DNA from 2 places in the Lentzea sp. NPDC058436 genome. Region 2 is predicted to be linked to the other one. Evidence: riboswitches for the same ligand, from Rfam matches in the RefSeq annotation. Region 2 holds a riboswitch; the other holds the start of a gene.
What was found. A riboswitch is a leader RNA that binds a small molecule or an ion and turns the genes downstream of it on or off. The one in region 2 is predicted to bind cobalamin.
Positions count from the first base shown of each region.

Region 1 (7,399 bases), on a different contig from region 2:
AGCGTGCGGCGCCAGCCAGCGAGGCCCGCGCCGACCTCGGCAGGGCCGATGCCCTCGGCCAGTTCGACGATCACGGCGGAGTGGGCCCGGCACACGTTCAGCGCGGGGCGCAGGCCGTCCGCCGCGTCGACGACCTCGACGGGACGGCCCGCTGCCTCCAGCAGCTTCTCGTGCGACATCAGTTCGCGGACCGCTTGGGCTTGCGGACCTGCTTCTTCCTCGGCGTGGAGGTCGAGGCGTTGACCGTCGGCGGCTTCGGCATCTCAGCGGCCACCACCGTCAGCTTCGGCTTGGGCGCCGGCTCCTCGGCGGGCTTGCGCACCGACTGCTGTATTTCCTCGACCGCCGTCCACGCCGGGTTCGGCTCGGTCACGGGAGCGGCCGCGGGGATCGGCTCGTCCGGACGTGCCGGAACGGGCTCCTCCACGCGCGCCGCGATGCGCGAGGCGGCACGGCGGGACCAGCTCGACGGACGGGCGGCGCGCAACGGCTCGTCGACCGACGTCGTCGCCGAGGCCGACACACGACGCGTGGGCGCCTTCACGGCGGCACCGACGAGGAACAGCGTCGGGCGGTAGAGCTTGTGCTTCTTCACCACAGCCTCCAGCTCGCCGACCGTGGTGTGCACGACGACCTCGTCGGCCTGGCTCACCTTGTACGCGACGACGACCGGCGTGGCCTCGGAGTACCCGCCCTGCAGCAGCTTCTCCACGAACTGGCCGGTGCGCGCGCCCGAGACCGTGGCGGCCATGGTGGTCTGCAACGCGGCGAACTCGCTGACGCGCTCACTGCTCTCCGGCGAGAGCAGCACCGTCGAGAACGCCTCGGTCTGCGTGATCTCGCGCCCGATCTTCGCGGCAGCGGCGGCGACGACGGACACGCCCGGCACGACCTCGACCTCCAGGCCGAGGCGCACGCACAGGTCGTGCTGCTCCTGGACGCCACCACCGGTCGCGGCGTCACCCGTGTGCAGGCGCACGACGACCTGGCGCGACGCGGCGGCGCGGCGGTACAGGTCGGTGATCTCCTCCTGCGTGACGCGGGAGAAGTCGACCAGGTCGGCGTCGGCGCGGGCGTGCTCGCGGACGCACTCGGCGTCCACCGCGCTGGGGGCCCAGATGACGACGTCGGCTTCCGCGATGCGGCGCGCGCCTCGGACAGTGATGAGGTCGGCGGCACCGGGACCGGCGCCGACGAAGGTGACCCGACCGGTCGTCGTCACGACAGCTCCACAGGGGGTTTGGGGGAGGGAGGGCTTAGGCGAAGACCGTACCGTCTGCCACTCCTGCCACGAACGGGTGGCAGGCCCGCACGAAACGGGCTATGGCCTCTTGATCACCGGCGGGGTGCGTGTGGAGGTACGAAGCGTGCACCCCGCCCACCGCGAACCCCTCGGCGACGGGCCGCGAGTCGACGCCGCGCCAGTGCCACGCGGGCGGGTTCGAGTGCGGTGTGGACAGCTGGGTCCGGTGGAACTCGTGGCCGGTCACACGGCTGCCGGGCGCGTGCAGCGGCGAGTTCGCGGACGCCACCGCGTCCCGGTAGCCCAAGGTCAGTTTCGGGGTCATGAACCCCTCGGCGTCGAGCACGCCGCACATCGGGTGCCCGTCGAGCGACTTGGCGAGGTACAGCAACCCTCCGCACTCGGCGTGCACGGGCGCGCCCGATCGAGCGAACCGAGCCACGGCCTCGCGCAACGGGGTGTTGGCCGACAGGGCTTCGGCGTGCTGCTCAGGGAACCCACCCGGCAGGACCAGGCCCGCCGTGCCCTCCGGGAGGTCCTCGTCGTGCAGCGGGTCGACGACGGCCACGGCCGCGCCCGCCGCCTTCAGCACCTCGACGTGTTCGGCGTAGCCGAACGTGAAGGCCGCTCCACCCGCGACGGCGATCACCGGTTCGCCGCTCACGGCCTCGACCTGCGGATCCCAGGCGGCGACGGCCATGTCGGGCACCGACCTCGCCAGCCTGCGCACCGCGTCGAGGTCGACGTGCTTGGCCACCGCCGCGGCGATCGCGTCGACCGCGGACACCGCCTCCGCGCCGTGCTCGGCCGCCGTCACGAGCCCCAAGTGCCGTGAGGGCAAGGAGAACTGCGGATCGCGCGGCAGCACGCCGAGCACGTCCAGGCCCACCTCGTCGCACGCGGACCGGAGCACCTGCTCGTGCCGTTCCGACCCGACCTGGTTGAGGATCACGCCGCCGAGCCGGACCGTGGGGTCGTAGCCGCGGAAGCCGTGCAGCAGCGCGGCGAGCGACCGGCTCTGCCCGCGCGCGTCCACGACGAACAGCACGGGTGCGTTGATCAGCTTGGCGACGTGCGCGGTCGACCCGATGCCGGCGGTGTCGACGCGGCCGTCGAACAGGCCCATCACGCCCTCGACCACGGCGATGTCGCAGCCTTTGGAGCCGTGCGCGAACAGGCCGGGGACGCGGTGCTCGCCGACCATGACGGGGTCGAGGTTGCGGCCGGGCCGGTTCGTGGCGAGCGAGTGGTAGCCGGGGTCGATGTAGTCGGGGCCGACCTTGAACGGCGCGACCCGCGAACCCGCGCGGCGCAACGCGGCCATGAGCCCGGTCGCGACGGTGGTCTTGCCGCTGCCCGAGGCGGGGGCGGCGATGACGAGCCGGTTCACCACGTGGGCCTCCGATGTCCCGGAGCGACGACCAGCCTGTTCACCACTCGATCCCCCGCTGGCCCTTCTGCCCGGCGTCCATCGGGTGCTTGACCTTGGTCATCTCCACCACCAGGTCGGCGGCGTCGACCAGCTTCTGCGGCGCGTACCGCCCGGTGATCACGACGTGCTGGTGGCCGGGCCGGTTCGCCAGCACGTCGACCACCTCGTCCACGTCGATCCAGCCCCAGTGCAGCGGGTACGTGAACTCGTCGAGCACGTAGAAGCCGTGGCGTTCCGCACCGATCCGCCGCGCGATCTCCGCCCAGCCCTCCCGCGCGGCCGAGGCGTGGTCGTCCTCGGTGCCCTGCTTGCGGGTCCAGGACCAGCCCTCGCCCATCTTGTGCCACTCGACGGCGCCGCCCTCGCCGGTCTCGTCGTGCAGCCGGCCGAGCGCCTTGAACGCGGACTCCTCGCCGACCTTCCACTTGGCGGACTTCACGAACTGGAACACGCCGATGTCCCAGCCCTGGTTCCAGCCGCGCAGCGCCATGCCGAACGCCGACGTCGACTTCCCCTTCATCTCACCGGTGTGCAGCATCAGCAACGGCCGGTTGCGGCGCTGGCGGGTGGTCAGGCCGTCCTTCGGCACCTCGGTGGGTTGTCCTTGAGGCACTGGGGATTCTCCTTGCTCGTTGGTCGCTGCTCCGCAGACTCCGGTGAGTTCGCCGGGAAGCTGGTCGTCCGGCCGCCGCTTCGCCGTGATTGGGCTTCGCCGAATCCCGACGAAGGGGCACCCGGACGACCAGCGCGAACTCACGCAGCCCGGACGACGCCGGCGAGGTGGTCGGCGGACAGCTGGTCGAGCCGGACGCACGTGCCCTGCAACGCCTCGGCGATCTTCTGCGCGAGACCGAGGCGGACGTGGCCCTGTTCGCAGTCCACGACCACGACGGCGGTCTTCTCGAGCAGTCCGGCGGCCTTCAGAGCGTCCTTGGTCGGGTCGCCGCCGAGTCCGGACGACGTGGCGCGGCCGTCCGTCAGCAGCACCACCAACGGCCGCTTGCGCGGGTCGCGGAGGCGTTCGATCTCCAGGACCCTGTGCGCCTTCAGCAGACCGTCCGCGAGCGGGGTCCGGCCGCCGGTGCGCATCTTCTTGAGGCGGGTGGCCGCCGCGTCGACGGAGGTGGTGGGCGGGAGCGCCACCTCGGCCTGGTTACCGCGGAACGTCACCACGCCGACCTTGTCCCGGCGCTGGTAGGCGTCGCGCAGCAACGAGATCACCGCACCGCTGACGGCCGACATCCGCTTCTGCGCCGCCATCGACCCGGAGGCGTCGACGACGAACAGGACGAGGTTCGACTCCTTGCCCTCCCGCACGGCCTTGCGCAGGTCGGCGGCGGTGAGCAGCAGGCCGGGACCGCTGCGGCCGCGCGTCGCCTGGTGCGGTGCGGCGTTCGTCAGCGTGTCGACGAGGTGCAGACCACTGCCGTCCACTTTGGACGAACGGACGATCCTGCCGGTGCGCGCGCGGGCCCTGGAACGCTTGCCGGGCGCGCCTTCGCCGACTCCGGGGACCTCCAGCAGCCGCGCCTTGAACGCGGGCGACGGCTCCGGTGCCGGACGGTCCTGAGGCGCGTTCCCGTTGCCCTTCGGGCCTTCCTGCGGTTCGGGCAGCTCACCACCACCGGGGCCGTCGTCGTCCGGACCCTCGTCGGGTTCGGCGGCGTGCTCGGCCGCCTGCTTCATCGCGTCCTCGAGCTGCTGCTCCTCGATGCCCGGCTCGTCGAACGGGTCGCGCCGGCGCCGGTGCGGCAGTGCCAGCCGGACCGCGACCTCGACGTCGACCTCCTCGACCTCCGACGCACCGCGCCACGCCGCGTGAGCGCTGGCGGCACGGGCGACGACGAGGTCCGCGCGCATGCCGTCGACCTCGAAAGCCGCGCACACAGCGGCGATCCGGCGCAGCTCACCGTCCGGAAGGGACACTCGCGCGAGGTTGTGGCGCGCGTCCGTGATCTGCTGCTTGAGCTGGGCGTCCTCGCCGGCCCACCTCGCCGCGAACGCGACGGGGTCGGCCTCGTAGGCGAGCCGGCGCCGGATCACCTCGGTGCGCACGCTCACATCACGAGCCGCCTTCACCGCCACCGTCAACCCGAACCGGTCGAGCAGCTGCGGCCGCAGCTCACCCTCCTCGGGGTTCATCGTGCCGACCAGCAGGAACTGCGACGGGTGCGAGACCGACACGCCTTCGCGTTCGACGTGCGCACGCCCCATCGCGGCGGCGTCGAGCAGCAGGTCGACCAGGTGGTCGTGCAGCAGGTTGACCTCGTCGACGTAGAGCACGCCCCGGTGCGCCGACGCCAGCAGGCCGGGCTGGAACGCCCGCACGCCCTCGGTCAGCGCCTTCTCGAGGTCGAGCGACCCGACGAGCCGGTCCTCGGTGGCGCCGACGGGCAGTTCGACGAGCCGGGCCGGGCGGCTCTCGGTGCCGTCGTGCGGCGCGTCGGGGCAGTCGGTCGTACCGGGCACGCAGCCGAAACGGCAGTTCTTCGAGACCTCGAGCTCGGGCAGCAGCGCGGCGAGGGCGCGCACGACGGTCGACTTCGCGGTCCCCTTCTCGCCGCGGACGAGAACACCGCCGATGGCGGGGTGCACCGCGTTCAGCAGCAGGGCGAGCCGGAGGTCGTCGTGTCCGACGACAGCCGAAAAGGGGTACATGCTCGGCGAAGTCCTTCCTCGGGTGTCCACGCCCGTGGCCGGTTGGATAAGAGGGGGACGAGTTCCTGACTCCCGGTCTCTCCAGAACCGGTCACAGTCGCGGGACGGCGCCGGATTCGCACCGGCTTCCTCGCACTCCCCTCACAGCCCCGGCATCGTCGCACTTCGCACCGCCGGGTCCAACAGCCAGGTGAGCGACGTCGCCCTAGATCAGGCTCCTGAACTCCGCCCAGGCCTCCCCGACCTCCTCCGCCGTCCACTCCAGCGCGGGCGCCGCGATCGTCACCTCGGTCTTGGCGAGCGTCCCGTCCCGCCAGAACCCGCCGAGGAACTTCCCGCCCAGCTCGGTCAGCCGCTTCGGGTCGCCGGGCAGGTGCAGCGCGAACTGGTGGGTGTGCGGCTCAGGCAGGCCCATGGCGGCGGCCACGACCTTGGCGTGCTCGACCTGGGTGCCCAGGCGGGGCAGCACCGTGTCGAGGCCGTGCATCGCGGACAACGCCGCCGGCCACTGCTGGAACAGCATGCCGCCGTACCGGTGCCGCCACACTCGCGCCTGGTCCACGAAGTCTTGGGTGCCTGCGAGCGCCGCGCCCGACATGCCTTCCAGCGACTTGTAGAACGACACGTAGACCGAGTCGAAGAGGCCCGCGATCTCCGGCAGCGGCTTGCCCAGGCCGTGCGTGCTCTCCCACAGCCGCGCGCCGTCGAGGTGCACGACCGCGTCCCGTTCGCGCGCGGCGTCCACGACCTCGGTCAGCTCGTCCCAGGTCGGCAGGACGAACCCGGCCTCGCGGTCCGGCACCTCCAGCAGCAGCGTGCCGAACGGTTCGGGGCACGAGGCGACGTCCGCGTTGCGCACCTTGATCGGGCGCAGGCCGGACAGCACGGTCAGCGCGTCGTCCTCGTGGTGCAGCGGGTGCGCCTGCGGGTGCATCGCGACGATCGGGTTGTGCGTGCGGTCCGCCCAGCACTTCAGCGCGATCTGCTGCGCCATGGTGCCGGTCGGCACGAACAGCGCGGCCTCGGTGCCCAGCAGCTGCGCGACGCGGGTCTCCAGCGCCTCCACCGGTCCGCCGTCGCCGTAGCGGTCGGGCTCGACGTCCGGCACGGGGCCGAGCTCTTCGAGCAGCGTGCGCTTCCTGACTCCGGACAGCTGACGGTTCAACACCCCCGCATCAAACCTCAGCCGCGAGCGTCTCCGCGAGTGAAATGACGCCCGCCCGGATCTCGTCGGCGGTCATCCCCTGGGCCAGCAGGAACTCGATGTGCTCACCCCGGAGCACGGCCAGGACGGTGTGCGCCTTGAAGGTCGAGCCGACCAGCCGGGCCAGGCGTTCCACGGTGATCCGGAAGTTGCCCTCGCAGCTGCGGACCGTCGTCCGTTCCACGGCGATGACCAGCGGCAACGACGCCAGCACGTGGTCGAACAGCGTGCCGGCGAACTCCCCGGCGGAGCGGCACTCCAACGACGCCGTCTGGATCCACGAGGCGGCGGTGGAGTCGACCACGGCCCTGACCAGACCGGCCTTGTCGCCGAACCGCCGGAACACGGTGCCCTTGCCCACACCCGCCGCCAGTGCCACGTCCTCGACGGACACGGCCTCGATGCCCCGGGAGCTGATCAGCTCGGTCGCGGCGGCCAGGATCGCGGCCCGGTTGCGGGCGGCATCGGCACGTTCCAACGAACTCTCCCTTGACACAAGCGGACTGACGGTCCGTATATTACCAAACGGACCGACGGTCCGCTTACTGAGGGAGGACCAGGTGAAGGCAGTGCGGTTCCACGAGTTCGGAGGGCCCGAGGTGCTCACCGTCGAGGAGGTGCCCGACCCCGTCGGCGACACGCTCGTCGACGTCACCGCGATCGGGCTCAACTACGGCGAGACGGTCATCCGCCGCGGCAAGGGCAGGGAGCTCTTCCCGTGGTACCCGGGACCGGCCCTTCCCGTCACGCTGGGCTCGGAAGTCGTTGGCACCACAGGAGAAGGCCGCCGGGTCATGGGCGTGCCGCGCGACGGTGCCTACGCCACGAAGGCCGTCATCGAGCACCCGATCGACGTGCCCGA
Region 1 covers NZ_JBHXLF010000014.1:131,518-138,916, forward strand. Annotated here, with positions in the region: gene ACFWN2_RS34200 (hypothetical protein) at 1-179, opposite strand, end outside; gene ACFWN2_RS34205 (SAM-dependent methyltransferase) at 179-1,222, opposite strand; gene ACFWN2_RS34210 (cobyrinate a,c-diamide synthase) at 1,257-2,633, opposite strand; gene cobO (cob(I)yrinic acid a,c-diamide adenosyltransferase) at 2,674-3,288, opposite strand; gene ACFWN2_RS34220 (putative cobaltochelatase) at 3,429-5,333, opposite strand; cobalamin riboswitch at 5,372-5,508, opposite strand; gene ACFWN2_RS34225 (threonine aldolase family protein) at 5,539-6,501, opposite strand; gene ACFWN2_RS34230 (helix-turn-helix domain-containing protein) at 6,509-7,015, opposite strand; gene ACFWN2_RS34235 (zinc-binding alcohol dehydrogenase family protein) at 7,098-7,399, shown strand, end outside.
Region 1: linked by a shared signal. The riboswitch ahead of ACFWN2_RS34220 (putative cobaltochelatase) and the one ahead of ACFWN2_RS45850 (FecCD family ABC transporter permease) in region 2 are both predicted to bind cobalamin.

Region 2 (7,399 bases):
TGAGGCCCAACGCGAACATCATCTCGGTGATGCCGGTGTCGTTGGTGACCACTTTGGACGGAACCTTGTCGAAGGTGACCTGCTGGCCGCAGTTCGTGACGGTCACCGGGTCGGACGCGGCGGGGTCCTTCGCGACCGTGGCGCCACAGCCGGAGACGAGCAGCAGGGCCGCTGTGACGAGTGCGGTTCTCAAGGGGTGACCTCCTGGTCGAACAGGAGCTGGGGAACTCCCGTTGTCGGGTGCCGCACTACGTGCGCGGTGACGTGGAAAACCTTGGCCATCAGTTCCGGGACGAGGACCTCCGCCGGGGTGCCGGAGGCGACCAGCCGTCCCTCGTCGAGCACGTGCAGGCGGTCGCAGTAGGACGCGGCGAGGTTCAGGTCGTGCAGGACGGTGAGCACGGTGATGCCCAGGCCTCGCGCCAGGGCGAGCACCTCCAGCTGGTGCCGGATGTCGAGGTGGTTGGTCGGCTCGTCCAGCACGAGCACGCGAGGTTCCTGGGCCAGTGCGCGGGCGATGAGCACGCGCTGGCGTTCGCCGCCGGAGAGACTCAGGAAGCTGCGTGAGGCGAGGTGCGCGACGTCCACTGTGTCCAGTGCGTCGCCCACCACGCGCCGGTCGCGGGCGGAGTCGCGTTCGTGCGGCAGGCGGCCCATCTCCACGACCTCGGCGACCGTGAAGTCGAACTCGACCTGCGACTCCTGCGACAGGGCCGCGAGGTCGCGGGCGATGTGCTGTCGCTTGTGGACGTTCTCGCCGTCGATCAGCACGGCGCCCGAGTCCGGCTTCAGGGCGCGGTAGACGCAGCGCAACGTCGTGGACTTGCCGCTGCCGTTCGGGCCGACGATGCCGACGACCTCGTCGCAGGCCTGCAGGGTGATGTCCGTGATGATGCCGCGGACCGTGACGTGGTCGATGTCGACGCGCATCAACGTCCTCCGAACACGTAGGTCTTGCGGCGCATGAGGAAGATGAAGCACGGCACGCCGATCGCGGCCGTGATGACGCCGAGCGGCAGCTCCTCGGGCGCCGCGAGCATCCGGGCGGCCACGTCGACCCAGACCAGGAACGACGCTCCGGCGAGCGGTGCGAGCGGGAGGACCTTGCGGTGGTCCGCGCCCACGACCATGCGGGTGAGGTGCGGCAGCATCAGCCCGACGAAGCCCACCGCGCCGCTGACCGCCACGAGCACGCCCGTGATGCCCGCGGTGACGATGAAGAGGTGCGTGCGGAACCGGTTGACCGGCACGCCGAGCGTCGTCGCGGTCTCGTCGCCCATCGCCAGCGCGTTCAGCTGCCGGGCCCTGGTCATCAGGTACGCGATGCCGAGTGCCGTCACGACGGCGGCGATCGGCAACGACGTCCAGCTCGCGCCACCGAGGCTGCCGAGCAGCCAGAACATGGCCGACCGCGCCGCCTCCCCGTGCGGCGCCTGGAACACCAGCAGCATCGCCACGGCGGAGAACCCGTACGCCAGCGCGGTTCCGGTCAGGACCAGCCGCAACGGTGTGAGCCCTCGGCTCGTGCGCGCGGTGATGTAGACCAGGGCCGTGGCGCCGAGACCCGTCACGAACGCGCCGACCGACAGCGCGTAGACGCCGAGACCGGACAGCACGCCGAGCGTCGCCACGGCCGTCGCGCCCACGCTCGCGCCCGACGAGATGCCGAGCACGTACGGGTCGGCGAGGGCGTTGCGGACCATCGCCTGGATCGCGACGCCGACCGTGCTCAGGCCCGCGCCCACGACCGCCGCCAGCAGGACGCGGGGCAGCCGGATGTCCCAGACGATGTGGTACTGCCCGACGAGGTCCGCGGGGATCGTGCCGCCGCGCAGGGCCTCCCAGAGCAGCTCGACCGTGACGTCGAACGGAACGGAGACGGGGCCGAGCGCCACGCCCGCGACGATGCTGACGACGAGCACGCCGACGAGCGCGCTGATCTTGGAGATCACTGATGCCCTTCCCGCAGTCCACGGCAGGAGTTGGTTCCTCGGTCCACCGTGCACGGGTGTTCGGGCTCGTCCCCCCGCCCAGGGGGACCTACCGTTGCGGGTCAGCGCCGGACTTCGACCGGTCTTCCCCCACGCACGACTTCGGTGACCCTACCTGCGAAAACAGGAAGTTCGAAAATTTTCCGGGTGTGATGTCGATCCGGCACCGCGCCCGTTCGACCTCTGGACGTCAGCGAACGAGACACGAACGAGGAGACACACCGTGAAGTACATGCTGATCATGCGCGCCACCGACGAGGCCTTCGAGAACATGGGCGAGTTCGACTTCGACAAGATGCTGGAGACGGTCGGCGCGTTCAACGACGAGCTCATCCGCGCCGGTGTGCTGCTGGCCGCCGAGGGCCTCTCCGACCCGTCCGAGGGCGTCGTCGTCGACTACTCCTCCGAGCCGGCGGTCATCACGGACGGCCCGTACGGCGAGACCAAGGAGCTGTTCAACGGCTTCTACCTGCTCAACGTCGCCTCGATCCAGGAAGCGGTCGAGTGGGCGAAGCGCATGCCGATGGCCGGGCCGGGCTTCAAGACCGAGATCCGCCGCGTGCCGACGATCGACGAGTTCCCGCAGGACAACGAGTGGATCCAGAAGGAGCGCGCGTGGCGTGAGGCCAACGGCCAGCTCTGACCAGCGCTGAGAAACGCCGAAGCCCGGCCGGGAAGATCCCGGCCGGGCTTCAAAACGTCTGAACCTCAGCCCGTGCGGACGTTCGACGACACGAGTGCCGCGAGACGGTCGCCGATGGCGTAGGTGGCCCCAGGCGACTGGTGGTCCCTGGTCGCGAGATCAAAGGCCACGGAGGCCTCGATCCGGCGCGCCGACTCGTGCTCGCCCAGGTGGTCGAGCAGCAGCGCGACCGACAGCACGGCGGCCGTCGGGTCCGCGATGCCCTGGCCCGCGATGTCCGGCGCCGAACCGTGCACCGGCTCGAACATCGACGGGTTGCGACGCGTGACGTCCATGTTCCCCGACGCGGCCAGGCCGATGCCACCCGTGACGGCGGCGGCGAGGTCGGTCAGGATGTCGCCGAACAGGTTGTCCGTGACGATCACGTCGTAGCGGCCCGGGTCGGTGACCAGGTGGATGGTCGCCGCGTCCACGTGCTGGTAGGCCACGGTGACGTCCGGGTGCTGCAGCGAGACCTCCTCCACGACGCGCGACCACAACGAGCCGGCGTGCGTGAGGACGTTCGTCTTGTGCACCAGCGTCAGGTGCCGGCGCTGGCGGTTCGAGGCACGCGCGAACGCGTCCCTGACCACCCGCTCGACGCCGAACGAGGTGTTCAGCGAGACCTCGGTGGCGATCTCGTGCGGCGTGTCCTTGCGGAGCAGGCCGCCGTTGCCCGCGTACGGGCCCTCGGTGCCCTCGCGCACCACCACCATGTCGATCTCCGGCGGGTCCGCGAGCGGGCTGCGGACACCGGGGTAGAGACGAGCAGGGCGGAGGTTCACGTGGTGGTCGAGCTCGAAGCGCAGCCGCAGCAGCAGCCCGCGCTCCAGAATTCCGCTCGGCACCGACGGGTCGCCGACCGCGCCGAGCAGGATCGCGTCGTGCTGGCGAAGCTCCCCCAGCACCGACTCGGGCAACAACTCTCCCGTGGCGTGCCAGCGCGCCGCGCCGAGGTCGTAGCGAGTGATCTCGGCCGCCGGAACGACCTCTCCGAGGACCTTCAGGGCCTCAGCGATGACCTCGGGCCCGATCCCGTCTCCTGGGATCACTGCGAGCCGCATCCACACACCTCCCAGGTGTCAGTCCCCAATTGGTGGGACTATTTTCCTCACGCGAAAGGCTACCGGCATCGCGGGCGCTCACCGCATGCCGGACACCCCATCGGGGTGTTATCTCCCGTACTGCGGGACACCCACACGGCCTATACCCCACTTTCGGGTGTCACTCGACCGCAGGAACGGGGTCGCGTCAAGGGGTGACGGCAGGCAGTTCCGGACCGTGACGTGCCGAGAGGCCCGGCTCTCCGAGGGAGAACCGGGCCTCTCGTGAAACATCCGACCTGGCGGGCTACTAGTAGGCGCCGCCCCGGCCGCTCGACTTCACCGTGACGACCGACGCGCGGTCACCGTTGGCATTGTGGTGGTTGAGGACCAGCAGGCCCTCGGACTTGTCGGCCTTCAGCGCGGCCTCGTCCTTGTTCACCACGAGCGCGGTGCCCGGCTTCGCGACGTACGAGAGCGCCGCGTCGCCGCCGCCCTGCGCCCACAGACCCGGCTTGAGCGGGTCGAAGGACAGGTTGCGGTCGATCACGTCGATCAGCTTGTTCGCGTTGCCCGGCGCCACGTAGTAGCCCGCGGTGCCCACGACGTACGACAGGCGCGCCGTGTCCTTCGTCGCGTCGATGCCGAGTGCGCTCAGCAGCACCGGCAGGACGACGACGTTGGTGTCCTGGACGTTCGCGTCGACGTCGCCGAACAGGCCGTTCACGCCCTGGATGTCGACGGTCTCGCCCGTCTTCAGGTCCACGGTGGACGCGACCAGCAGGTCGGTGTCGGTCAGGCGGGTGGCGAACACCTCGAAGTCCGCGGTGCCGTCACCGTTGGTGTCGATGTCGACGAACGGAATGGTGTTCTTGCCCAGGTTGTACCAGTTGCCCCAGGTCGCGACACCGAACGCGAGCAGCGCCTCCTCGGGCTTGCCCTGCGCCTTGGCGAGCGGGGCCGTGGAGGCCGCGCCGACGTAGCGGAGGTCGCCGCCCTTGGCGGTCTCGTTGAGCGCGCAGTTCTCGGTGACGTTGCGGCGGCAGTCGCGCAGCTTCGGCGACTGGGCCTGCAGTTCGAGAACGCTGACCAGCGAGCGGTAGGCCTGCGAGCCCGAGCCCTGGTCGATGCCCTTGCCGGTCAGGTTCAGCACGGCCTGCTTGTCGTTGCCGCGGAACTTGAGGCTGGACGCGGTGTTGATGTCCGCGACCGGCTTCGGCGCCGAGTACACCGACAGGCGCAGCGGCACCGTGGCGCCGGCGGTCGGCGTGAACGTCACGCGACCGGAGGCGTCCGCGAGGAACTGCCGCGGCACGTCGAGCTGGAGCGGCTCGACCGTCGAGTCGACCGTCTTGCGCAGGGCCTTCGGGTCGGTGATCTTCAGGGTGACCTTGACGCGCGCGATGCCGCGCGGGCTCAGCTTCACCTTGTCCTGCGAGAGCACGTAGCTCACGCCGGGGATCGTCGTGGCCGCGGTGTAGCCGACCTTGTACTCCACGGACTTCGTGGACTTGTTGACGATCTTGATGGTCTTGGACAGCGAGACCGGCTTCGAGACCTCGACGACGCCGAAGTTCGCGCTGACGTAACCGTTGTCCTCCTCGACGTACGCGAGGACCTGGTTGTCGATCGCGGACTTGCCGTCCACGCGGCCGGTGCCGACCCGGTTGGGGGCGAAGGTCTTGCCGTTCTCCTTCACGTCCGCACCGGCGGTGTTCATGATCGAGGCCTTGACCTCCTCGAGCGTCCAGTCCGGGTGCGCCTGGCGGACCAGGGCGGCGATGCCGGCGACGTGCGGGGACGCCATCGACGTACCGGAGATCACCAGGCGGTCGTTGCCGGAACCGACGGCGGTCGACGAGATCGTGTCACCGGGGGCTGCGACGTCCGGCTTGATCGACTGGCCGCGGGTGCCGCGGCTGGTGAACGAGCTCGGAGTGTCCGAAATGGACTGGTCGTACGTCGGCGTCGAGGTGCGCAGGTCACCCGCGAGGCGGACGACCAGCGTGCCCGCGTCGAGCGCCGGGCGGACCGCCGCGGTGGCCGAGCCGGTGAACTGGAACATCGGGATGGCCGCGTTGCCCGCGATGCCCGCCGCGAAGTTCTCCAAAGTGGACGACAGGAGCACGCCCTGACCGCCCGCGGCCTGCACGTTGTTCGCGCGGGCGGCCGAACCACAGCGGCGCGTCGCGTCGTTGTCGTCCCACTCCAGCCACACGAACTTGCCCGCGACGTTGTCGGTGATCGCGACGCAGCCGTCGGTGTTGCCCGCCTGGGTCACCTTGGCGACCGGCAGTTCCTTGTTGTAGCCGAGGTAGCCGGTGAAGCTCTGGCTGTACTGACCGGGCTTGAGGCCCTGGCCCTTGACCTCGGCGCCGTCGCGCAGCACGTACGAGTCGCGCGTGGAGGCGACGGTCAGCGCCTCGGGCGTGTTGCCCGGCGAGCCGCCGATGTCGTAGAGGTCGCCGCCGTTGCCCGCGGAGAAGACCGGCATGACGCCGACCTTGTACAGCTTCTTGACGAACAGGCTGTCGGGGTCGTCCGGGGCGCCGTAGTCGGAGCCGAGCGACAGGTTGACCACGTCGAGGTGGTCGGAGAAGTCGCCGTCGCCGTCGGGGTCGAGCGACCAGTCGAGCGCCTGCGAGGTGACGTTGGTCGAGCCGTCGCAGCCGAAGACCTTGAGCGCGAAGATCTGGGCCTTCGGCGCGGTGCCGGGACCGATCTTCATCTCGTTGAGCTTCGCGGCGTCGAGCTTGGTGTAGTCACCCTTGAACGTGCTGCCGTCGGCGTTCTCGCCGAAACCGGCCGTGGTGCCCGCGACGTGCGAGCCGTGGCCGTTGCAGTCGATCGGGTTGGGGTCGGGCTTCGGCGTGTTGATCGCCGGGTCGGTGCTCTCGCCGTCGTAGGTCTCACCGACGAAGTCGTAGCCGCCGACGACCTTGGCGGTCGGGAAGTTCGGGTCGGCCTTGGTCGGGTCGACGGCCTTGAACGCCTCGACCGTGCCGGGACCGCCGAAGTTCGCGTGCGTGTAGTCGACGCCGGTGTCGATGATGCCGACGCGGACGTCGTCACCGAGCTTGCCGTACTGCTGCCAGACGTTGAGCGTCCTGGTGAGCTGGACGGCGTTCGAGTTCTGGCGCTTCTTCGGCACGACCGGGTAGACGGCGAGGACGTCCTGGCGCTGGGCCAGTTCGCGAACCTTCTGCGCGTCCGCCTTCACGACGACGCCGGGGACGCCGTTGGAGGTGCGGTAGAGCTCCTTGGTCTGCGTGTCGGCGCTCTTGAGCTGGCCGACGACCTGGTCCGCGGTGGCGGCCGTGTCGTTCTTGGCCTGCTTCGCGGCCTGCTTCGCGACCTCTTTGCCCTGGCTCTTCTTCTCGTCGAACGCGTCGACGGCCGGCTTGCGGTCGAGCGCGACGAACGCGGTGACCGTGCCCGCGGCGTTCAGCCTGGGAGAAACCTTGAGGTGCAACGCTTTCGCGTCCAACCCCTGTGCACCCTTGACCGGCTGCGCGAGCGGTTCGCTCTGCGCCTGTGCCGTGGCAGGTGCGATCAGCAGTGTGGTGATGGCAGAGAACACCACCAGACTCGATCGTCTCTTCACAACGTTGCCCCAACCGAGGTGTGTGCCTTCGACCCGCATCCAGATGTGCCGTGCCCTCTACGGCACCGGGTCAACCTCG
Region 2 covers NZ_JBHXLF010000042.1:822-8,220, forward strand. Annotated here, with positions in the region: gene ACFWN2_RS45840 (ABC transporter substrate-binding protein) at 1-193, opposite strand, end outside; gene ACFWN2_RS45845 (ABC transporter ATP-binding protein) at 190-930, opposite strand; gene ACFWN2_RS45850 (FecCD family ABC transporter permease) at 930-1,952, opposite strand; cobalamin riboswitch at 1,986-2,133, opposite strand; gene ACFWN2_RS45855 (YciI family protein) at 2,215-2,634, shown strand; gene ACFWN2_RS45860 (3-isopropylmalate dehydrogenase) at 2,700-3,737, opposite strand; gene ACFWN2_RS45865 (S8 family serine peptidase) at 4,027-7,359, opposite strand.